3 regions of the Paenibacillus andongensis genome follow, and region 3 is predicted to be linked to each of the others. Evidence: predicted binding sites of a transcription regulator. Region 3 holds the regulator's gene; each other region holds the start of a gene.
What was found. The regulator NrdR, encoded in region 3, represses ribonucleotide reductase genes. The targets are predictions, from matches to a motif close to AACACNATATATNGTGTT.
Positions count from the first base shown of each region.

Region 1: a site for NrdR is predicted at 4,236-4,253, ahead of NYR53_RS24575 (adenosylcobalamin-dependent ribonucleoside-diphosphate reductase). Genes of this name have one in related genera too.
Region 2: a site for NrdR is predicted at 2,435-2,452, ahead of nrdI (class Ib ribonucleoside-diphosphate reductase assembly flavoprotein NrdI). Genes of this name have one in related genera too.

Region 1 is NZ_CP104467.1:5,482,084-5,489,957, reverse strand. Features, by position in the region: gene NYR53_RS24590 (DEAD/DEAH box helicase) at 1-1,731, opposite strand, end outside; gene NYR53_RS24585 (lipoate--protein ligase family protein) at 2,176-3,015, shown strand; gene dat (D-amino-acid transaminase) at 3,073-3,903, opposite strand; gene NYR53_RS24575 (adenosylcobalamin-dependent ribonucleoside-diphosphate reductase) at 4,328-6,958, shown strand; partial or broken gene NYR53_RS24570 (transposase) at 7,268-7,594, shown strand; gene NYR53_RS24565 (SDR family oxidoreductase) at 7,799-7,874, shown strand, end outside.
Region 2 is NZ_CP104467.1:6,167,076-6,174,949, reverse strand. Features, by position in the region: gene NYR53_RS27580 (DUF421 domain-containing protein) at 1-70, opposite strand, end outside; gene thpR (RNA 2',3'-cyclic phosphodiesterase) at 169-990, opposite strand; gene serC (3-phosphoserine/phosphohydroxythreonine transaminase) at 1,045-2,133, shown strand; gene nrdI (class Ib ribonucleoside-diphosphate reductase assembly flavoprotein NrdI) at 2,727-3,086, shown strand; gene nrdE (class 1b ribonucleoside-diphosphate reductase subunit alpha) at 3,073-5,157, shown strand; gene nrdF (class 1b ribonucleoside-diphosphate reductase subunit beta) at 5,180-6,166, shown strand; gene NYR53_RS27550 (helix-turn-helix domain-containing protein) at 6,533-7,874, shown strand, end outside.
Region 3 is NZ_CP104467.1:5,754,415-5,762,288, reverse strand. Features, by position in the region: gene NYR53_RS25865 (MntP/YtaF family protein) at 1-519, shown strand, start outside; gene coaE (dephospho-CoA kinase) at 609-1,205, shown strand; gene NYR53_RS25855 (lytic transglycosylase domain-containing protein) at 1,202-1,792, shown strand; gene NYR53_RS25850 (alpha/beta-type small acid-soluble spore protein) at 1,877-2,101, opposite strand; gene nrdR (transcriptional regulator NrdR) at 2,219-2,698, shown strand; gene NYR53_RS25840 (hypothetical protein) at 2,883-3,074, opposite strand; cyclic di-GMP riboswitch class I at 3,115-3,210, opposite strand; gene NYR53_RS25835 (hypothetical protein) at 3,294-3,467, shown strand; gene htpG (molecular chaperone HtpG) at 3,519-5,399, opposite strand; gene NYR53_RS25825 (PadR family transcriptional regulator) at 5,514-6,071, opposite strand; gene NYR53_RS25820 (YhgE/Pip domain-containing protein) at 6,277-7,437, shown strand; gene NYR53_RS25815 (TetR/AcrR family transcriptional regulator) at 7,526-7,874, opposite strand, start outside.

The DNA.
Region 1 (7,874 bases), 270 kb from region 3:
TGCCCCGTATACGGGATTTTGTTCTATTTCCGATTTGACCTCGATAAACGAATGACCTAGCTCATCGATCTTTCTGCGAATGTCTTCACTGGAGCCTGCCTCCATGACCATGCGGAACAAGGATGTTTCGAGTGAGCCTTTTTTCTCGATTTTCTCGAGGATGGTATCGAGTTGACCGATAACGAGCTCAAACATATTGATTTTCTCGTGCAGCAAAGAAAGAATATGCTCTTCAATCGTGTTTCGAGTGGAAAGGTTATAGATGTTGACATCCTGCGTTTGTCCAAGTCGATGCACACGGCCAATTCGCTGTTCAACACGCATAGGGTTCCAAGGCAAATCGAAATTAATCATGTTATGGCAAAATTGTAGATTAATCCCCTCGCCGCCAGCCTCTGTTGCGACAAGGACTTGTACCCGATTACGGAATAAATCCATCATCCAATCTTTTTTACCGCGATTCATACCGCCTCGATAGGGGACAGCTGTTATTTTATGCTCCTTCAAATAATTGAGTAGATACTCTTGGGAAGCGCGATATTCAGTGAAAATGATGACTTTATCATTAATTTCTTGTACGAGCTTCATCGTGGTCTCGGCTTTGGTGTTCGCTTTGATACTGCGAATCAGCTCAACAAGCTCCCATATTTTGGCGCGCTGCGGCGAGTCCTCGGCAGTTTTCTTAAACAAATTGACGAGCGTGATGAAGACGGCGTCCCGAGAACTGCAGACTTCGCGCTGCAGCGTGATAAGGGAGAGCATACTGCTGAGATCACCGGAGCTCTCTTGGTACCTGGTTCGAACGAAATTCGTTACACCCTCGTAGAGTGCCTGTTCATCATTTGAGAGCGTAAGCGGAATATTCTTAACCATCCTTTTGGTATAATGAACGCCGCCGTCGCCGCGACGATTGCGAATCATAACTTTGGATAGCTCCTGTTGAAGCTGACCTTCGTTTTTCGGTATCCTTTTACCAACCACATAATTGGTTTTGAAGCTGCTGTGAACCCCAAGTTGACCTGGTTTGAGCAGGGTGATGAGATTGAATAGCTCTTTCAGGTCATTCTGAACCGGCGTGGCGGTGAGCAATAGGCAGTACTTTTTACGCAGCTCGTTTACGAAGGTGTAATTGGTCGTTTTCTTATTTTTGAGCTTGTGGGCCTCGTCCACGATCAACATGTCATATTCAAGACCCATGACAATTTCGCGATGCGGATCACGTTTGGCGGTGTCCATAGAGGCCACAATGACGTCGCTTTGCTTCCACATATAGGCTTTTTTATGAGCGACAGCTGGAATGCCGAATTTGCTATTCAATTCCCGGACCCATTGCAGCACAAGAGAAGCGGGTACGAGGATAAGCGTTTTTCTGACCAAGCCGCGGATCATGTATTCTTTTAAAATCAAACCAGCCTCAATCGTTTTCCCAAGCCCAACTTCATCGGCCAAAATAGCCCGACCCCGCATCTCGTTAAGCACACGTTTCGCCGTATCAATCTGATGCGCCATAGGTTCAAGCTGCCCTAGATGGACTAGGCACTGCATCTCGTCAAACGTCGAAATAAGCCCCGATTCCTCCGATTCGTAGGCTAGCTGGTACAGCGTCCAGTCGTCCCATGGACCACCTCCGCGCACACGATTATCCAGCTCAGTAAACCAGTCCCTCTCAAAGTGCATATCAAGCTGATTATGAATGGGGCGAATGTTCTCTTGCTGTTCATGTTGACGCATTGATGTGCCCTCCTTAAAGTTTTCGTAAGAAAACTATCTTCGTAAGCGTGAGCTGAGTTTTCGTTTGAAAACTAACTTCGTAAGCTTAAGCTAAGTTTTGCGCGGCAAAACTGTCTTGCTGGTGTTGGGAGTCATATCCGATATATGGCTCAGAGCTCACCCGCAATTCGTCGAATACGTGTTAGTATGTCCAGAAGAGGCGCTTTCATAACTTTTCCATGGAAGTTGTCGTGAACAGTATCGAAGTTAAAAGTCCACCAAGCGGCGCGAAACCGGAATCGATGTAAAAAGTGTATCAAATTCAGTCTGTAGCAGCGTATTTGGAAGCATTGCTGCACATTTGCATCGCCTCTCCACCGATACTAACATCGTAAGTTTGTACGATTTTATGATATGATATAGGTTGTCTTCAGATAGCAATGTGGGAAAGGGTGACAGAAAGAGATGACGACATGGCGATTCATACATACAGGAGATCGTTCTCCTGCTGAAAATATGGCATTAGATGAAGCAATACTGACCGCACACAGCGAGGGAATCGTTCCTCCAACAGTGCGTTTCTACGGATGGAATCCAGCAACGCTGTCGATTGGCTATTTCCAAAAGGCATCGGAAGTCGATCAGGAAGCGGTAGCAAATGAGGGAATTGGCTTCGTACGGCGCCCGACCGGCGGGAGAGCTGTTTTACACGATAAGGAGCTGACGTATAGCATTATTGTTGCTGAGGACTATCCGGGCATTCCGCGCAATGTGACGGAAGCCTATCGCGTGCTGAGCGAGGGGCTTTTGCAAGGATTTCGGGCGCTAGGGCTGGGCGCAGAAATGGTGCAGCTTGCGAGTGATGAGGAGAAAGAGAAGTACGCATCCGCCGGATCAGCGGCCTGCTTCGATTCCCCCTCCTGGTATGAGCTGGTTGTTGAGGGACGCAAAGTCGCCGGCAGTGCGCAGGTTAGGCAAAAAAATGTCGTACTCCAGCACGGCTCCATCCTGCTCGACATGGATACGGATCAGCTATTTCGGATGCTGCGTTTCTCCAACGAGAAGGTTGCGGATCGGATGAAGACGAGCTTTTTGAAGAAAGCTGTTGCGATTAACGAGCTGCTTCGAGCGCAAGGGAAAGAGGCGGTAACGCTCAAACAAGTGGAGGAAGCATTCCGCCGTGAGATCGCAATGGGGCTTGGTGTGGAGCTTGTTGAGGAGACATTGACACCTTATGAAATTGAACTTTCTGAGCAACTTGTACGTGAGAAATATGGCACGGATGAGTGGAATTTGCGTCGTTAAAAGCACGAAAATGCAAAAAAGCACGGACCTTTCTAAGAAAGGATCGTGCTTTTTTGTCTACTGGGCAAAAGTGCGTTCAAACTCACTTTGCAGAGTACGTGTAATCGGACCTGGTGCGCCGGTTCCAATTGCCTTACCATCGATCTGTAAAATTGGAGTAATTTCCACGGTAGTTCCAGTGATAAAAGCTTCATCAGCCGACAAAAGCTGCTCCGTCGTAAAAGGTTCTTCTTTAACTGTGATATTCTGTGAAAGAGCTAACCTCAAAACGACAGCCCGAGTGATACCATGAAGGATCAAATGGTTAGCAGGGTGTGTGTAGAGTACGCCATCCTTGATCATCATCAAGTTAGAGGCACTGCATTCTGTGACGGTGCCACTGCGATGCAGCACAACTTCTTGCACCCCGTGATCAAGCGCTGCTTGTTTGGCCATAACATTGGGGAGAAGATTAAGTGTTTTGAGATCACATCTCAGCCAGCGGATATCCTCTAATGTGATTGCGTTAATGCCATTATGTATCGTAGCAAGGGGTCTGTGCACCTCTGTGCAGTAGGCCATCAGAACGGGCTCGGATTGAGCAGGGAAAGGATGTGCCCGGGGAGCTTCGCCTCTGGTAATTTGCATATAAACAGTGCCTTCATTGAGACCATTCTTTTCAATAAGCTGTGTGAGAATATGACCCATTTGTTCAATCGAAAAAGGTAGTTCTATCCGCACTTCACTTGCGGTTCTTTGGAGTCTCTGCATATGAGGAGCTTGCTCATAAATTTTCCCGTTATATACACGGAATACTTCGTATATCCCATCTCCAAAGTAGTAGCCACGATCATCAGGTGAAAGAAGAATGTCCTTCTTGTTGACGAATTCATTTTTAAAGAAATACATATCCAACATCTCCTCAAGCGTTTTCTTATGAATGTAGTATTGGAACCTTATCCCATATTTTCACAAAAGTATTTATCGAACAAATGTTCTAAAAAGAAATAAAATGTGTTATCCTATTTATAGGTTAGCAGAGGAATTAACGAACGTCAAAACGAGCTGTAAAGGGCATCTCATCTTGCTTGGTTGAATGATTAAATTTAGTTGTTCAGACCGCGAAAAAGAGAGAATTAGTAAGTAAGGATTAGCTAATATGATGAAGGGTTGTCTTAATAACGAAATTTGGTTCTTTAGCTATTAGAAGATCAATATATAGTGAGGTATAATGAATTTCGCACACCATATATTGTAATTTTACATAAACTTCATAAAGTAACTTTAATTTTAGTTGTAGCTGAGTATGTAGCTTATTGGGAGGGAATTATGGATGGGGATTGTACAGTCTAATAAGAAGCTGGATGGATTAAGCGAGAAAATATTTTTGGATCGTTATGCACTCAAAAATGCGGATACGAGTTTGGCCAAGGTGGGCGATACGGTTCTCGTTTTGACGAAGGATGACCCTAAATTCCCAGCCAAAGAAGTTGGCGAAATTATCAGTCGTAATGGCAATATCGTTAAAGTAAAGACAAGAAGTGGCGAGACTGTTGAATCTGCAGTGGAAAAGCTCACTTTAAATATTGAGAAGACACCGGAAGAAATGTGGAACCGCTTGGCAGGTGCAATGGCATCCGTCGAAGCAACCCCTGAGAAACGTAAAGAATGGACAGATAAATTCAGATATATTCTTGATGATTGGAAGCTTGTACCAGGCGGACGTATTGCTGCTGGTGCCGATGCAAGTGATGAACTGACCTTATTTAACTGCTATGTGATCCCGTCTCCACACGATAGCCGAGGCGGAATTATGAGCACACTCTCGGAAATGACGGAAATTATGTCACGCGGCGGTGGAGTTGGTATCAATCTCTCTTCCCTTCGTCCACGTCGATCAGTTGTGAAAGGTGTTAATGGATCATCCAGCGGTGCTGTTTCTTGGGGTGGTTTGTTCAGCTATACAACAGGCTTAATTGAACAAGGCGGCAGCCGTCGCGGAGCGCTTATGCTCATGATTAACGACTGGCACCCAGATCTTGAGGATTTCATTACAGTGAAATCAACGATGGGTCAAATTACGAACGCAAATTTATCTGTTTGTGTAAGCAATGGATTTATGAAAGCCGTTAAGGAAGATCTCGAGTGGGAGCTTGTTTTCCCGGATACGACGGACCCTGATTACAACGATAAATGGGATGGCAACTTAGATGCTTGGAAAAAACTGGGTAAATCCGTCAAGCCTTATCGCACGGTAAGAGCACGTGATGTTTGGCATACGATCATTGAGTCCGCTTGGAAATCGGCTGAGCCTGGTGTTGTATTCCTGGAATACTACAACCAAATGTCCAACAGTTGGTACTTTAATCCGATTATTTGTACGAATCCATGCGGGGAGCAGGGGCTTCCGGCTTGGGGCGTTTGCAACTTATCTGCTATTAATCTATCTAAGTTTTATGACGCGGAGAATCATGATGTGGATTGGGCAGATTTGGCCAAAGTCGTTCGTTATTCGACTCGCTTTCTTGATAATGTTATCGATAAGACACCTTATCATTTTGAAGAAAATCGTACGAATCAACAAGGCGAGCGCCGCGTAGGATTAGGTACTATGGGCCTTGCTGAACTGATGATTAAATTGAAAATTCGATATGGAAGTCCGGAATCGCTTGTATTTTTGGACAAAATCTATGGCTTTATGGCAAGAGAAGCTTATCTGGCTTCGGCTGAAATTGCCGGTGAAAAAGGGTCTTTCAAAGAGTTTATTGAAGATAAGTTCCTCGAGAGCGGCTTTATGAAAAACATGACGAAAGTATTCCCAGAAGTTGGCGAAGCGATTAAGCAAAATGGTATGCGCAATGTAACAGTAATTACCCAAGCTCCAACTGGAAGTACGGGGACCATGGTGGGTACATCGACGGGAATTGAGCCTTACTTTGCATTTGAATATTATCGTCAAAGCCGCCTTGGTTTTGATAAACAATATGTGCCAATCGCACAGGAGTGGAAAGATGCGAATCCGGGTCAAGATCTGCCGGACTACTTCGTAACCTCCATGACCTTGACTGCGGAAGATCATATCCGAGCGCAAGCTGCGATTCAAACATGGGTAGACAGCTCGATCTCCAAAACAGCCAATTGTCCTGCAGACTTCACCGTGGAAGAAACGAAACGCTTGTATGAGTTGGCTTTCGATCTAGGTTGTAAGGGCGTGACCATCTACCGTGATGGCAGCCGTGATGTGCAAGTATTGAGTACAAGCGCGGACAAAAAGGAAGAGAAGAAAGCAGAAGCAGCTCCAGTGGCTGTTGCCGCGGAAGCCGTGAAAGAAGAAGAGAGCTTTACAAATCTATCAGGTAAACTAGCTGTAGATGTGGATGCGAAGACGGAGCAAGTATTCGATAAACAATACAAGCGTCGTCCACAAATTCTACGCGGTGCAACGTATAAAGTGAATACACCGTTCGGGATGGCGTATATCACGATTAATGATATGAACGGTACGCCGAGTGAAATCTTCCTCAACGTAGGAAAAGCGGGATCCGACGTGTTCGCAATGTCCGAAGCACTCGGCCGCGTGTGCTCCTTGTTCCTGCGTTATGGCGATCACGGGGATAAAGTGAAGCTGCTCGTGAAGCACTTGAAAGGCATTGGCGGTTCCGGCGCCATTGGCTTCGGCAACAACCGCGTCGAGTCCATCGCAGACGCGGTTGCCAAAGCGCTCGAGCAGCACGACGAAGTGATGAACGAGCAAGACGACGCGCGGAACTACGTGACCGCGACGAGTGAAGTGCTGGATGCGCCAGCATCAGCACCGGTTCTGGAAGTTGGGCACACAGGTCATGGCGGCAGCGCGGCTAGCGCTGCGCCGAAGGACCTGTGCCCGTCGTGTGGATCCGCTTCGCTGGTGAACAGCGAAGGGTGCAAGAATTGCATCAACTGCGGGTACAGCAGGTGTTCTTAGGATTGAACCAGGGCGGGAGCCCTGGTTTTTGTTATTTTTCATAAATAACTATAAATGTTTCAAATATTTTTGTAGGTTTTGTTTCAAATCTTGAATTATGCATGGAAATGTATAAAAATACACAGTTGATAAACAAACCTAGACCCATATTGGTCTAGGTTTGTTTTTTAACTTCATTTCATTGGTGAGTTTACCAAAGGACTATTTTGGTAATCAATAAACAAAATTAAAGTAAAAAAATTTAATAATGTGGATGGAAGTTTTTTTTTTTTTTTAAAACAGAGCGGAGAAAGCCGCTCTTTAGTTTTTTACTTCAACGTTGAGAAGTGTAAAACATGTCCATTAAGCGAAGGTTGTTACAAACCTGGATCCAAAAGCAAAACATACTCGATCCGGATAGTGACGGAACACTTCAAGGAACAGATTGAATTCGAACTTAGTGATACGTTCAAGAAAAGGATAAAGCGTAGACCCATTATTGAACACAAGAATGCTGAAATGAAAAGATTCCACGGTATGGACGTAGCCAGATACCGGGGTCTATTTCGCATGCGAATACAGGCATATCTCACCGCATTCGTCGTGAATGTGAAGCGAATGGTCAAGTTAAAAGAAGAAAAGCAGCCCGCCATCTAACGAGGAACGGACTGCTTTTTTTCATTAAACCCAAGGCACCCTCCATTTCGAAGATCCACTGTATTCAAAAGTAGGGCTTTGCAGTGGTCTCCTCCTGGAAGTGCTTTTTTATATTTTGTTTTAGGAAGCAACGTTTAATGAACGCTTTATCCGTATAGTTGAGATTGTCAGATGACCCCATAAAATTTGAAGGAGAGAACTCAATTGTATAATCATTATGATCTTTATGGACCCGTGCACAAGGGGCTATGTTATTCGTTGAGTGGTATTTGTTATCAAG
Region 2 (7,874 bases), 410 kb from region 3:
GCTTTGTCATAACAAAAAGCACGACAACCGCTAATAATGTTTTTAAAAAAATTTCAATCCATTCGGGCACATCGGTTCCTCCTCTTTAATTAAATCCAATCGGTTCAATTGTTTGTAGAATTCTTGAAAGTTATACAAAAACAAGATATTAATTCCAAGTAGCAGGAATCATTCCTCAAATGGGAATACGCCTAGCGGCTCGTACGACGGCTGACGGCCCAAGTGGCTGCGGTAGAGGACGATGTCCTCTACCTGCCACACGGGCCAGCCGCCGGCAGGCGCCTCAGCCGACGCTAGGGCGGAGCGCTTGAAAGGCCCCGCCGCTGCGCGGTAGCGGCGGGCTAGTGTAAGGTGCGGCCGGTAGGCGCGAGCCTCGGCCGGGAAGCCGTGGCGGGCGCAGACGCCCGCGACTTCGCGCTGCAGCGCAGCCAGCGCATCGAGGTCGCCGGCGATGCCCGCCCAGAGGATCGACGGCGCAGCCGGAGGTCCGAACACGCCGAGGCCCTCGGCGTGCAGGGTCAGCGGCTGCGCAGCTGCTGCAAGCTGGCGGAGGTCGGCCGCCAGCGCTTCGGCCGTCTCGGCGGATGCGTCGCCGAGGAAGCTTAACGTGACGTGGACATCCTGCGGATGTGTCCACTTTTGGAAAGGCAGCACCTTCTGGATGCTGCCTTTCCATATGTCGAGCACCCGCTGGACGTCTTGCGGGAGGCGAATGCCTACGAACAGCCGATACATCTCGGAGGCGTTCGTTGAACTTGAGGCTTTCGTTGAACTTGAGGTGTTCGTTGAACTTAAAGTGTTGGAGTTTGTAATCGTTGAGGCATTCGTGGATTTTGAGGTGTTAGAGTTTTCAGAATTTACAGCGTTTGTAGAACTTTCTCCGATTGTATCAAGCCATGTCATAAGTAAATTAAGCTCCTTTTGTATCCAAATCTGTTCACTTCTTCGTACTTCTCCTAGCATTGCCAACTGAGGTTTTACTTGATGCATGAAGAGAATATTGCTATCATAGCCATAATACAAAAAGCAAAGGTGTGGTCATTCATGGGAAATAGGGCCTATAACTTTAACGCAGGGCCTGCAGCATTACCGCTCGAAGTACTGCAGAAAGCACAAGAGGAGCTTGTCGAATTTAAAGGCATCGGCATGTCCATTATGGAAATCTCTCACCGCAGCGCGGAGTTCGAGCAAGTACATAATGAAACACAACAATTGTTGAAACAAATTTTTAGCATCCCTGATGGGTACCAAGTGCAATTTCTGCAAGGTGGTGCGAGTACACAATTCGCCATGATTCCGCTTAATTTTCTAAAGCCAGGTAAAGTAGGCAGCTATGTGCTTACAGGTGCATGGGCGGAGAAAGCTATTCAGGAAGCAAGCATTTTCGGAGAAGTTGCCATCGCTGCAAGTTCGAAAGAACAGAAATTTATGAAAATTCCGGACTTGCATGAAATCAACATTCATCCGGATTCCGCTTATCTGCATCTGACTTCGAATGAAACAATTGAAGGCGCTCAGTTCCAAAGCTTTCCGGATACAGGGAATGTGCCGTTAATTGGGGACATGTCCAGCGATATCTTGAGCCGTCCAGTTGATGTTTCTAAATTCGGTATGATCTATGCAGGTGCGCAAAAGAATCTAGGTCCTTCTGGTGTAACTGTGGTTATTGTTAAGGAAGATTTATTACAGGATCTGCCTAAAACGATTCCAACCATGCTTCGCTACGAAATCCATAGCAAAAACAATTCCCTGTACAATACACCACCCGTTTATTCCATCTACATGATGAACCTAGTATTGAAATGGATTCAGGAACAAGGTGGACTAGCTGTCATTCAGAAAAATAACCTTGAGAAATCAGGTCTCATTTATAGCGCAATCGATCAAAGCGGTGGTTTCTACCGTGGACCTGTTGATGCGGGCAGTCGTTCCGCGATGAATATCACGTTCCGCTTGCAGGATGAAGAGCTCGAGAAGAAGTTCATCAAGGAAACCGAGCAGAACGGATTTGTTGGGTTGAAGGGTCATCGCAGTGTAGGTGGTTTGAGAGCATCTACGTATAATGCTGTTCCTTATGCCTCATGCAAAGCGCTCGCTGAATTCATGAACGATTTCCAAAAACGCAACGGTTAAGAAATAAGATGAAGCTATTCACGGCACCCTCGTGTGCGTGTGAATAGCTTTTTTTGTTTCTGGATAGGAATGTGGCATCTTCACTATCAAAGACCTTAGACGGACTCTGAGACGGCTTAATGAGCCTATATTTTGGAATGGAATGGATCAATATCTAGTGAGCTCAAAGCCCTAATCTTGTATTCGACAAATTCAAAAAATCAAGTCGAAATCGAAAAAATATTTTCAAAGCCTTCCGAGCCACGTCCTGTCTAGGTTTACGTATTTTAGTAGTCAAAATGAGGCTTTTTACTCGTTGACAAACACAATATATTGATATAAATTTGAATCTATCAACTAGATATCGTAAAAAAAGCGATACACACAACCGCTAGAATTTGTGAAAAAATAGAATCAAAATCCGTGATAAACCGCATGATTGACGCCTTTTTCCTAGGTTATGCGGTCCTAAAATTCGCATATTTTGTCGAAATGACAATGGCGTATTCCATCTTGGAGTGCACGGAATGATTCATTTGTTTACTACATATAGGGTTACTTACATACGCGGTACTAGATAGAGAATAAGAGAGTGTTAGGAGAGACGAAAACCTATGCTGATTGCTTACGATTCGAAGACGGGAAATGTTCGCCGATTTATTGCTAAGCTCAAAATGCCAGCGATTCAAATTGAGGAAGCGATGAAGATGGACGAGCCTTTCGTGCTTGTTACCTATACAACCGGATTTGGTCAAGTGCCTCAGAAGGTAGCTTCTTTCTTAGAAAGCAATGCCTCTCGTCTTCTCGGAGTAGCAGCAAGTGGTAACCGCAACTGGGGAGACGGATTTGCCAAAAGCGCAGATACGATCTCACAGCAGTACGATGTGCCTGTGTTAACGAAGTTTGAGTTATCCGGCACCAAAAATGACGTAGAACGATTTGTTCAGGGGGTACATGCAATTGCGGCACATTGAGCTGAATAATTTATTGATGCAACGCGGAGCGGATGGCTTTTTCCAACTAGAGAAGGATAAAGAAGCTGTTGAAGTTTTTATGAAGGAAGTCCACAGTAAAAGCCTCACTTTCCCCGATACTTCTTCTAAAGTTCGTTATATGATCGATCATAACTATTACGAGAACGTATATGAGCGCTATACGCAAGACGAAGTTAATAGTGTTTATCAAGTGGCCCACGATAATCAATTCGAGTTCGCCTCCTACATGGCAGCTTCGAAATTTTATACAGATTACGCTTTACGCAGTGATGACAAGTCTTTATATCTGGAACATTTCCCGGATCGCGTTGCGATTGTTGCTTTGTACTTGGGACGTGGGAACGTAGAAACAGCGCGTGTTCTGGCTGTCTCAATGATGGAACAACGCTTGCAACCAGCAACACCGACGTTCCTGAATGCAGGTAAGAGCCGCCGAGGCGAAATGGTATCCTGCTTCCTGCTAGAGATGGACGACTCTCTTAATTCTATTAACTACGTACTAGCTACCTGCATGCAGCTTTCCAAAATTGGCGGTGGCGTAGCCGTAAACTTGTCCAAGCTTCGTGGACGCGGTGAATCCATTAAAGGTGTGGAACGTGCCGCAAAAGGGATAATGCCGGTACTTAAGCTCATGGAAGATGCCTTCTCCTATGCAGATCAAATGGGTCAGCGCAAGGGTTCAGGAGCTGCTTACTATAACATTTTCGGCTGGGACGTTATGGAGTTCCTGGATAGTAAGAAAATTAACGCGGATGAGAAATCTCGTCTGAAAACATTATCCATCGGTCTTATTGTACCGAACAAGTTCTACAAGTTGGCTGAAGAGAACAAGCCGCTGCATGTATTTGCTCCTTACACGGTGCTGCAAGCCTATGGTAAGCATTTGGACGATCTCGATCTCGATGACATGTACGATGAGCTTTTGGCCAATCCGAAAGTGAAGAAGAAGGTTGTCATGAGTGCGCGTGACATGCTAGTTAAAATTGCGACTACCCAACTGGAATCCGGTTATCCATATATGATGAACCGTACGAATGCCAACAAGGATCATGCCCTGAAAGGTATCGGTACGATTAAAATGTCTAATCTCTGTACAGAGATTTTCCAACTGCAAGAAACTTCGGAAATCAACGATTACGGTCAAGATGACCTTATTCTTAGAGATATCAGCTGTAACCTGGCTTCCATGAACATTGCCAACGTAATGGATCGTAAGAAGCTGCGCGAAACCGTTCACGAGGGCATGATTGCTTTGACTTCTGTTAGTGACATGACGACGATCAGCAATGCGCCTGGTGTTGCCAAAGCGAACCGTGAGCTGCACTCTGTTGGTCTCGGTGTTATGAATCTTCATGGCTACTTGTCTAAGAACAAAATTAGCTATGAGAGTAATGAAGCCAAAGATTTCGTCCGTACGTTCTTCATGGCTATGAACTATTATTCGATTGAGAAAAGTATGGAAATTGCCAAATCGTCGGGACAAACCTTTGAAGGCTTTGAGCAATCCGAATATGCGAATGGTGCTTATTTCAACCGGTACACAGAAACGGATTACCGTCCCCTTACGGATAAAGTGAAGTCTTTGTTTGAGGGAATGCCGATTCCATCACCAAGCGACTGGGCCAAGTTAAAAGAAGATGTAAAAGTGAATGGTCTTTATCATGCTTACCGATTGGCTGTAGCTCCAACACAAAGTATTTCTTATATTCAAAATGCAACTTCGAGTGTCATGCCGATTGTAGAACCTATCGAGACTCGAACATACGCGAACTCAACAACGTACTATCCGATGCCTTTCATGGCACGTGATAATTTCTTTTACTATAAATCAGCTTATCAAATGGACCAATTCAAGATTCTTGATCTTATTGCTGAAATTCAAACGCACGTGGATCAAGGGATTTCAACCATTTTGCACGTAAATAGTGATGTTTCAACAAGACAACTTGCTAAACTATACCTCTATGCGGCACACAAAGGACTTAAATCGCTCTACTACACGCGAACAAATCAGCTATCCGTTGAGGAATGCGTCAGCTGCTCGGTGTAATTTGGAAGGGGATTGAAAATATATGAGTACGGCCACTACCCTAAATAATGCCAAGAAAGCTGTGAACTGGAATCGTCCCGATGATGATTTTACGATCACTTTCTGGAATCAAAATATTATGCAGTTCTGGACAGATGAGGAAATCCCATTATCTGATGATAAAATGTCATGGATCACATTAAGCGGTGCGGAGCGTGAGCTTTACATGAAAGTACTCGGGGGCCTTACGCTGCTCGATACCATGCAAGGCGGCGTTGGCATGCCGAAGATTCTTGAACATGTCGATGGGCTCCAGCGCAAAGCTGTGCTAAGCTTCATGGGTATGATGGAACAAATACATGCGAAGTCATACAGCAGTATTTTCACCACGTTGTCTACAACGGAAGAAATCAATGAGCTGTTCCTTTGGGTGGAACGCAATCCTTACTTGCAGTTCAAGGCAAATAAGATTTCCCATTTCTACGAAAACATTGGAACTCCTAAAGAGCTGTATTTGGCTATGGCAGCATCTGTCCTGCTCGAAAGCTACTTGTTCTATAGCGGCTTCTATTATCCGCTTTACTTAGCCGGACAGGGTAAAATGACGAGCAGTGGTGAAATCATCGATTTGATTTTACGCGATGAGAGTATTCACGGTCTGTATATCGGTGTATTGGCACAAGAGGTTTATGCAGAGTTAAGCCCTGCTGAGCAGGATGAGGCGTATGCGACATTGTGCGCCCTGCTGAAGGAGCTTCATGCCAATGAGGAAAGCTATACTGAAAGTCTCTACGGATCTTTGGGCTTGGCAGAAGAAGTGAAAGCTTTCTTACGCTACAATGCGAATAAAGCGTTCATGAACTTGGGTGTAGATCCCATGTTCGAAGAAGAGGATATTAATCCGATTGTTCTTAACGGTCTGAGCACGAAGACGAAGCAGCATGACTTTTTCTCGAAAAAAGGGAACGGCTATGTCCGCACGATTCACGTTGAAGCGTTGACGGATGATGATTTCCTTTTTGGGGATTGAATATACAGAAGGACCTGACGGTTTTCGTCAGGTCCTTTGTTGTTCAGAAGATGTTGTAAAAAACCTCTCTCCTCTGATTGTTTCATAATGTAATGTACAACAAATTGGGCTTCATAGAGGCCATTTCGCCATAAATGGGTTCGAAATGTTGTACAAACTGCAACATCAAAGAGTAAAATTGCCTTTGGGCGTGTGAAATGTTGTAGAAATTACAACATGGGTAACCACTATAGCCCTTACGAAGCCTCTGAAGAAGAGGTGAATTCCATTCAAATGTTCGGAAAAAATGAAATAACTTCAATCCTTCGATATTTTCTGTATAATGGTGGTGAAAGCAGTTACATCATGGCGATGAGGGGTAATCCAATGAGTCTTGCTCGAATCCGGTTCAACAAACGCAGTGTTATTGTCACGTGGCTCATCTCATATATCTCTGTACTTTTGATCCCGATTATTATAAGTGGGATTCTATACGCAGCAGCCTGGCACGTCGTGGAATCGGAAGTCAACCGTGCGAACAATTCAGCTCTGGAGCAGATGGAACAGGCGATAGATAACAGCCTTCGCGGTATAGAACGATTAAGCTTGGAAATTGCTTTGAGTAAATTGGTAACCGGTTTCATGAACACGGTGAAGCCTTTGACGGATAACGACTATTACGATCTGGTCAGCATCGCTAACGATCTGCGGGTATACCAGACAGCGAATGATTTCATTGAACAAATCTACATCTACTACAGGAACAGCGACACGGTGATATCCACACGTGATCACACAAACAGCCGCATGCTGTACGAAAAGATACGCGAGAAAGACGGGATGAGTTATGAGGAGTGGGCTAAGTTCTTTGAGAAGCCTTACATCCAGGAATATGCACCCATCACGTTTAGGGAAGACGGCCATGCAGTCAAAGCAGTGATGTATGCGAAATCCGTCATACTCGCCAACCCGGATCATCCAGGCGCGGTCATCATGTTTGTGATTAAGGATTCGAAGCTTCTGGATAATATCCCATCCACGTCGGATAAAACCTCGATAGCTGTTTTAGATAAGGAAAACCGTCTAGTTGCTTCAACTGGCTTTGAATCTAGGATGGACTTTCTGGATTACGATAAGCTTTCTGGTAAAAATGGGATGTTTCTCAGTGCGGATTCCGGCAAAAGGTCAGCCGTTTCCTATATCACCTCTAGCAGCACAGGGTGGAAATACATATCAACGATTCCCGCCGAATTATTTGACGATAAGATGAAATACATGAAGAAGCTGATTTACGCCAGTGTGATCTTGAGCCTTATCATGGGGGGACTTGTCACCTATCTCTTTTTGAGAAAAAATTATGGCCCAATCAACTTGCTTATTCGGAGCTTTTCTGTGAAATCAGGGATATCCTTTCATGAAGGCTCGAATGAGTACGGATTTTTACAGGATGCGTTGAACAATACGTTCGCAGAAAAAGAACAGATTGACCGCCGGCTGCATCAGCATCGTGATGCTATTCGTTCGCATTTTCTTCAGGGGCTGCTGAAAGGCCGTTTGGAACAAAATGTCCCCATACACGAATCGCTTGCAGCTCACGATATTCAGCTGGCATCGCCGTATTTTGCTGTTCTGTTATTCCACATCGAGCATTTCGGCAAGTTTGAGATCGACGAATATGCGGCTCCCGAGAAGGTGAGGATGCTGCATTTCATTATTATGAACGTCGCTG
Region 3 (7,874 bases):
ATCGGGATTGGTATCTGGGCATTAGTACAAACGAGACAACAAAAGTCGCAAGAGAAACAGGAACGAGAGGGAGTCTTATCTGTAGATCAAGCATCAATAAGCAGTGTTCAACCTTCATCAGAGGGGAAGCACACTGGTTCTGGAGAGATTCTAACGTTTGATACTTTGCAGCGAACGAAGGAAATATTGAATATTGAGCTGAAACGCTTCGGACTGGTTATTCAAATTTTGCGCACACCATCCATAGCAGACGTTGACAAATCGGGTAATATTTCAGCTTCAGAGGCTACCTTGCTTGGTTTGGCGTTATCTTTAGATGCGTTCGGTGCAGGCATTGGAGCCGCATTAATTGGATTCGTTCCACTGTTAACGGCTTCTGTCATTTCGATATCAAGTGGTTCATTTATTGCAATTGGTTTGCGGTTTGGTTTACGGTATTCGGAGATGAATTGGATGAAGAAACTGTCTGTACTTCCGGGATGTGTACTCATCATCATGGGACTTTTGAAAATGTTATAGCATTTCTCTTTACTAGGAAGTCATTCATTTCGTAAATCCTTGGGATATGAGAAAGTTTTCCGAGTGGAAAACGATTAGGAGAGATACCCATGAATATCGGGTTAACAGGAGGAATCGCTTGCGGCAAAAGTACGGTTAGCACCATGCTGGTTAGCCGCGGCGCCCTATTAGTAGATGCGGATATGATAGCCCGCGATGTCGTTGAGCCCGGCAGCCCTGTTCTTGAACAGGTTGCTGCACATTTTGGACAAGCCGTTCTTCAGCCAGACGGCTCACTGCATCGCAAGAAGCTTGGCGAGATCATTTTTGGGAATACCGAGGCGCGCAAGCAGCTGGAAAGTATTCTACATCCGCCAATTCGTGCACAAATACGCGAACAGATGGAAGCCTATGAAAGGCAGTTCCCGGACAAGCTTGTTGTGGTCGATGTCCCTTTATTAATCGAATCTAATTTATCCTTCATGTTTCATGAGGTTATGGTTGTTTATGTGCCGCGTTCTATCCAGTTGGAGCGGCTTATGCAAAGAGATGGACTGACGGAAAGTGCGGCGAATAATCGCATTGAAGCTCAAATGTCCATTGAGGAGAAACGTAAATACGCGGATGTTGTCATTGACAACAGCGGTACTTGGGAAGAAACTTTCGCTGAAGTGGAGCGGTTTTGGCTAGAGAAGGGGCTTTCATGACCTTTTTACGAAAAAAAAGAGTTTTTGCCTTGCTTCTTGTCTTTTTTGTTCTGGTTCTCTTTATGAATAGCGATTTTATCGGAAGAAAGCTGTACCCGATCTACTTTGAGCAGGAAATTAGGCAGAGCGCGGCGAAACACAATATAGATCCATTTTTAATTGCTGCGATTATTAAAGTTGAGACGAATTACAAATATCATTTGGAGTCAAGAAAAGGCGCACTTGGCCTGATGCAGCTTATGCCTGACACAGCAGACTGGATTGTAGAATCTACGAATTTAGGTCCTCATGTGCAGGAAGATTTATTAAAAGTGGACGTAAATATTAATCTTGGTTCTTGGTATTTAAGCTGGCTAAAAAAGCATTATAATGGTAATTTAATTTATGCGATTGCGGCTTATAATGCAGGTCAAGGGAATGTGAATAAATGGAAGCAAAATGACATCTGGGATGGTTCGGAAGCGCATATTAATCAAATACCATTCGGAGAAACACGTCATTATGTGCAGCGAGTGCTCTATTATTACGAGAAATACACGAAGCTATACTCGGAGCAATGGGGGAAGAAGACTACCTTCTCTTCATAAACAAAGAAGCATTGGACTAGCTCCTTGTGGGGGCTTAGAGTCCAATACTTCCTGTTTTGCAGATTCATTAGCTAATCTTCAAGATTACTTGAATTGACCAGCCAAGGATTGTTCTGCGATTTGTACCAGTCGACGAGTGATGTTACCACCAATAGAACCAGCATCACGAGTAGCCATATTGCCCATATATCCATCTTGAGGGATGGCGATACCTAGCTCTTGAGCTACTTCGTATTTCAACTGATCCAACGCTGCGTTAGCTTGAGGAACGACTAATGTATTGCTGCTGCGGGATTGTCCTGCGCCCATGTCTGTTCACCTCCTTGTCGTTTGGTAATAGTATTGTGTGCATATCTCCTAAGTTCATGACATGTAACATATGGTAATAGATCAAAGAAGAGAAAGAAGAGAAAGGAGAGATAGCGAATGAAGTGTCCGTTCTGTGACTATTCCGGTACGAAAGTTCTTGATTCACGTTCAGCCAATGAAAACAAATCGATTCGTCGTCGTCGAGAATGTGAGAAGTGCGCAAGAAGATTCACCACATTTGAGATGGTGGAAGAAACGCCTTTAATCGTGATTAAGAAAGATGGAAGTAGGGAAGAATTTAGTCGAGAGAAAGTATTAAGAGGCTTGATTCGAGCTTGTGAGAAGCGCCCGGTATCGATGGAGAGGCTTGAGATGATGGTATCTGAAGTGGAAATGCAGCTTCGCACCACGGCTCACGCTGAAGTGGATAGTTTAAGCATTGGAGAAATCGTCATGGAACAGCTGTACCCCGTCGATGAAGTGGCGTACATTCGCTTTGCCTCCGTATACCGACAGTTTAAGGACATAAATATGTTCTTGAAGGAGCTTACGCAAATATTGGGAAAGCATGACACCGGACTGCTCCGGGATAAATAAAGCCAAAATGAATAAATTAATCTCTAAATATGACAAAAACTAAGAAAAAGACAGCGGGATTCCCGTTGTCTTTTCTTAGTTTTTCCCGTGAAATCAGCAATCATGCGATTAAAATTTATTTGAAAAAAATAAATCTTTAGACATCAACCGACTGTATTTTTGTATGCTTTCGTGCATAATTCCTTTATTGAGTCCGTTTGTCCAGTTCACTTCTGAGAAAATGAATAAACCGAATAGCTTCATCCTGCGTTAAAACGTTGTTATCAAACTTAAAGGAGAACATATCCAAAAGATCACTTTCTGGAAGATGCAAGTTATCAATTAATTGCTGTACATCTAAACTCATTCTACCATCCACCGTAATTTTTCCCATCATCTTTGTTCCCTCCTAGTCTTTCTACATACAATCGGACGGAGGCGGTAGCTGGCTGACATTTTGGACATTCAAGAATGCCATTTTAGTCCCTGTAGCTTTGCGTCACCACTTTTCAGTGGTTTTGCCTTTATCGTACCGATTTATGTTTGTAAGAAAACTATATCATATTTACGGATTGAGTTTCCATTAATTACATTATTCGAAGGATGGTTGAAGCATATGTCCGTCAAGTCCAATCAAATTCCAAGCATTTCTTATGAATTAGATATCGTAAAAGTGGCTAGCTCTCTGGGAATTGATCAAGATCGGTTATTGGCTTATGTGTATGCAAACTCGGACTCGAAGAAACAATATGAGGTAAAGGAAACCTTTCCCGACTATAAGAGTGGTTGATCGTATAAAAAAAGCACTACAACAGTGTCATCGTTGTAGTGCTTTGATATATTAAACCATGATTTTGCAAATATCGTTCGTGAATTCAACTGGATCTTGAAGAGGCAAACCTTCGATTAAGAGCGCTTGATTGTACAGCAGGGCTGTATAAAGATTCAGCTTCTCTTTATCTTTGTCATATGCGTCTTTTAAGGATGCGAACACTTCGTGATTGATGTTGATTTCCAGTACCTTCTCAGCCTTCACGTTAGGATTATTCGGCATCGCATTTAAGATTTTTTCCATTTCGATCGTCACATCGCCGTCTGTCGATAAGCACACAGGGTGTTTTTTGAGACGCTTGGATGCTTTTACGTTTGAAACTTTGCCTGACAACAGATTTTTCATATAATCGAAAAGCTCTTTGTTGTCATTTTTGTCAGCATCGGTTTCTGATTGGTTGTCATCAACTTCAATACCAAGATCGCCGCTTGAAACGGATTTAAACTCTTTTTCTTTGTAGGTCATGATCATTTTGATCGCGAATTCATCGATATCATCGGTGAAATACAAAATCTCATAGCCTTTATCAGTGACAAGCTCTGTTTGTGGTAGCTTATCGATTCTTTCCATCGATTCACCGGAAGCGTAGTAAATGTACTTCTGATCTTCCGGCATTCTTGCTACGTACTCGTCGAGCGTAACCAGCTTTTTCTCCTTGGAGGAATGGAACATCAATAGATCCTGCAAGACGTCCTTATGGCTTCCGTAATCGCTGTAGACACCGAATTTGAGCTGACGGCCGAAGGATTTGTAGAATTGCTCATATTTCTCCCTTTCGTCCTTCAGCAGGCTTTGCAGCTGGCCTTTGATTTTGCTCGAAATGTTCTTGGCAATCAGCTTCAATTGACGGTCATGCTGCAGCATTTCTCTGGAAATGTTGAGCGACAGGCTTTCGGAATCAACCATTCCTTTAACGAAGCTGAAATAGTCAGGAAGTAAGTCTGCACATTTGTTCATGATCAATACGCCATTGGCGTAGAGCTCCAAGCCCTTTTCGTACTCTTTGGAATAATAGTCAAAAGGGATATTTTCCGGGATAAAGAGGATTGCTTGATAGACGACAGCGCCATCTGCGCTGACGTGAATATGTTTAAGCGGCTTATCGAAGCCGTAATGTTTCTCGTGATAGAATTTCTCGTAATCTTCCGGAGTCAGTTCACTTTTGTTTTTTCTCCAGATTGGAACCATGCTGTTGACATGCTGCTCTTCTTGGTAATCCTCGAAGTCGCTTTCGCTGCCTTCTTTCAGCCTTTTTCCGGTAATATCCATTTTAATAGGGTAACGGATGAAATCGGAATACTTTTTGATGATCGCTTTTAAACGATACTCGTCTAAATACTCATCGAAATTCTCATCTTCCGTATTATCCTTAATTTTCAGGATAATCTCCGTGCCCACTTCGTCTTTCTCCGCCGTTTCAATCGTGTAGCCATCAGCACCAGTGGACTCCCACTTGTAAGCTACATCGCTGCCTAGCGCTCTACTAATAACCGTAACGACATCTGCAACCATAAAAGCTGAATAGAAGCCAACGCCGAACTGGCCGATGATATTGTGACCGTCCTTTGCTTCATTTTCTTTTTTGAAGGCCAAAGATCCGCTCTTCGCAATGATCCCCAGGTTATTCTCCAAATCTTCCTTTGTCATCCCAATACCTGTATCACGAAGTGTGAGTGTGCGATTCGTTTTATCGGCAATCACTTTGATGAAATAACTATCTTTGTCAAAAACCAACGTGTCATCGGTCAAAGCTTTGTAGTAAATTTTGTCGATAGCATCACTGGCATTGGAGATAAGCTCTCTTAGAAATATCTCTCTTTGCGTATAAATCGAATTGATCATCATTTCCAATAAGCGTTTGGATTCGGCTTGAAACTGTTTCTTTTCCAATGGGAGATCTCCTTTCAAATATGTAGAAATTAGTCAGAGATGGTTATTAGCACTCTCAATTGCTGAGTGCCATTCCTTACTTTTATAACATTCATTAATTTTATTGTCAATATTTCATTCACTATGAATTTTTTGCAGCTTTTCTATGAGCTTATCGCACCAATCCATATACATACGTTCATATTCAATGCCGAATTCCACCACCGAGATGCTCGAATCAAGAGGTTGATCGCCCTTGGAATGACCAAGTAATTGCGTAAGCTCCGCAACCTTGTCCAGATAGGCGGTTAAACGCTCTTGGTGCTGCTTCTTTTTCTCCTCAATTCGTATGATCATCTTCTCTGGCTCAATCAACCATGAATTATAAGCTTTCAAAAGAAAGTCATCACGAACATTTTCAACTTCCTCCGGATTTAGCGTCCATTGAATTAACGCCTCACGACCAACCTCTGTTATCTCATACAATTTCCTGGCAGGGCGATAGCTAAGCTGCTCTACAGTTTGCAGGGCCACCAAGCCTTCGGCCTCCATTTTTGACAGTTCAGGATATACTTGATTGCTGCCTACTTTCCAAAAAGGTCCGATTCGACTGTTCATCTGCTGCTTGATATCATAACCGCTAAGAGGCTCGCGAGCCAATAAGGTAAGGAGGGCATAGCGAATTGAGCTCATGTGGACGACAACTCCTCGTATAATGAATTGTTTTTATGTAATAGGTTCATTTTAATCTATAACTTTATGATTAACAACTTTTTTACATAGGTTAAATTTAACTTATATTTTTGTTGACTCATTAAATTTTATAGGTTAATATTGACCTATGTTAATAGTAACCAATCAAATGGAATGGGGAAACGAAATGAAGAACTCTTTATTCATGTATTTAAAAAAGCCACAAACCATTGTGGCCGTAGTCGTGGCCTTGATGGCTCAACTTATTTTTTGTGTTGTTTGGATGACAGCCTATGATGGCGTACAGGATCGGGTTTCTCATCTGAAAATTGCTATCGTCAATGAAGATGGCGAGTTCGGTAAAAGCATCGAAAACCAATTACAAAGTAATTTGCTTTTTGAAATCATATCCTCGACAAAAGAGCAGGCGATGGTTGATCTGCTTGGGCGTGATGTTCATTTAGTTTTGACGATCCCGACTAACTTTGGCCAATCATTAACAACACCCGGTAAGCAAGCGGAGCTATCCTATCTCATTAACGAATCTAATCCACAGTTAACTAAAAGCGTTATGCAAACCCTAGTTACCAAAGTTACCTATGAATTGAATCACAAGGCTTCTCTTCAAGGAACACAGATCGCCTTACAACAATTAAAATTACCTGCTCAGGAGGCGTCAGAAACTGCACAAAATCTTTTGAATAAAGTAAAGTCAAATGAACAACTTTTGAATCCCGTCCGCGGCATGCATAATCAAATGGTACCTATGATGTTGGTGTTAGCCTCTTATGTGGGTGCGATGTTAATGGCTATGAATCTCCATCAGGCAACCGAATCGATAGGAACAGTTATTTCTAAATGGCGACATGTTGCCATCCGTTCATTGATTACAGTATTTGCTGCATTCCTTATCTCGATTGTTGGTTCTTCTGTGATCGCTTTGCTTGGCGGCCAAATGGGAAGTGGCTTCGGTACCTTCTGGTTGTTTCATTGTTTAACTCTTTTGGCATTCATGTTTTTCGCCCAGACGTTCCTTACGTTATTGGGGATGGCAGGCATGTTTGTAAATATGGCTATGCTATCTTTACAGCTAGTCACTTCCGGAACCATTGTACCGAAACAAATGTTAAGCGATTTTTATCAATCTTTGGGCCAATTTCTCCCGGCAACCTATGCGGTTGAAGGAATCATGAATGTACAATTTGGCGGAATTCAAACGGGGAAAGATGTATGGATTCTTTTTGCAACCATTTTAAGCAGTATCTTGCTAACGGTTTTGGTTACCATGTTTAAGAAGCAAGAGAAACAGGTTAACGGCATTGAGACAAAAAAACAGTTAGACTTTCTCCCAACTAACGCTCATTAAGTGAAACCAAAAAGATTGCCAACCACCTGGTCATGAAAGACCGGATAGGGGCAATCTTTTTTTTATTTACGATATCGTTTCTTTTGAGTTATTTCGTAATAATCCGCATGAGAATATCCACGCTTGGGAACCCATATTCTTCATATTCTTGTTCTTGCATAATCAGACTATTGATGATGTTAAAATACCACGATAATAGCTCCCTGGGATCACCTGCGGAGAATTCTCCGGCTTGCTGTCCTTTGATAAATAGTGGGACTAGCAAATCAATTAGAACTTTCGGTGAGTGTTTTTCAAGGGCTTGTTTGACCTCTTCGGGTACATCCTCATTTTTTCGTGCCTGTTGAATAAGCATGAAGGCATGTTTATTGTCTTCATCCAGCATTCCTTGAGTTAACGCTTTAAGTTGTTCCACGGGAGTGCCAGGTATTTGAGCA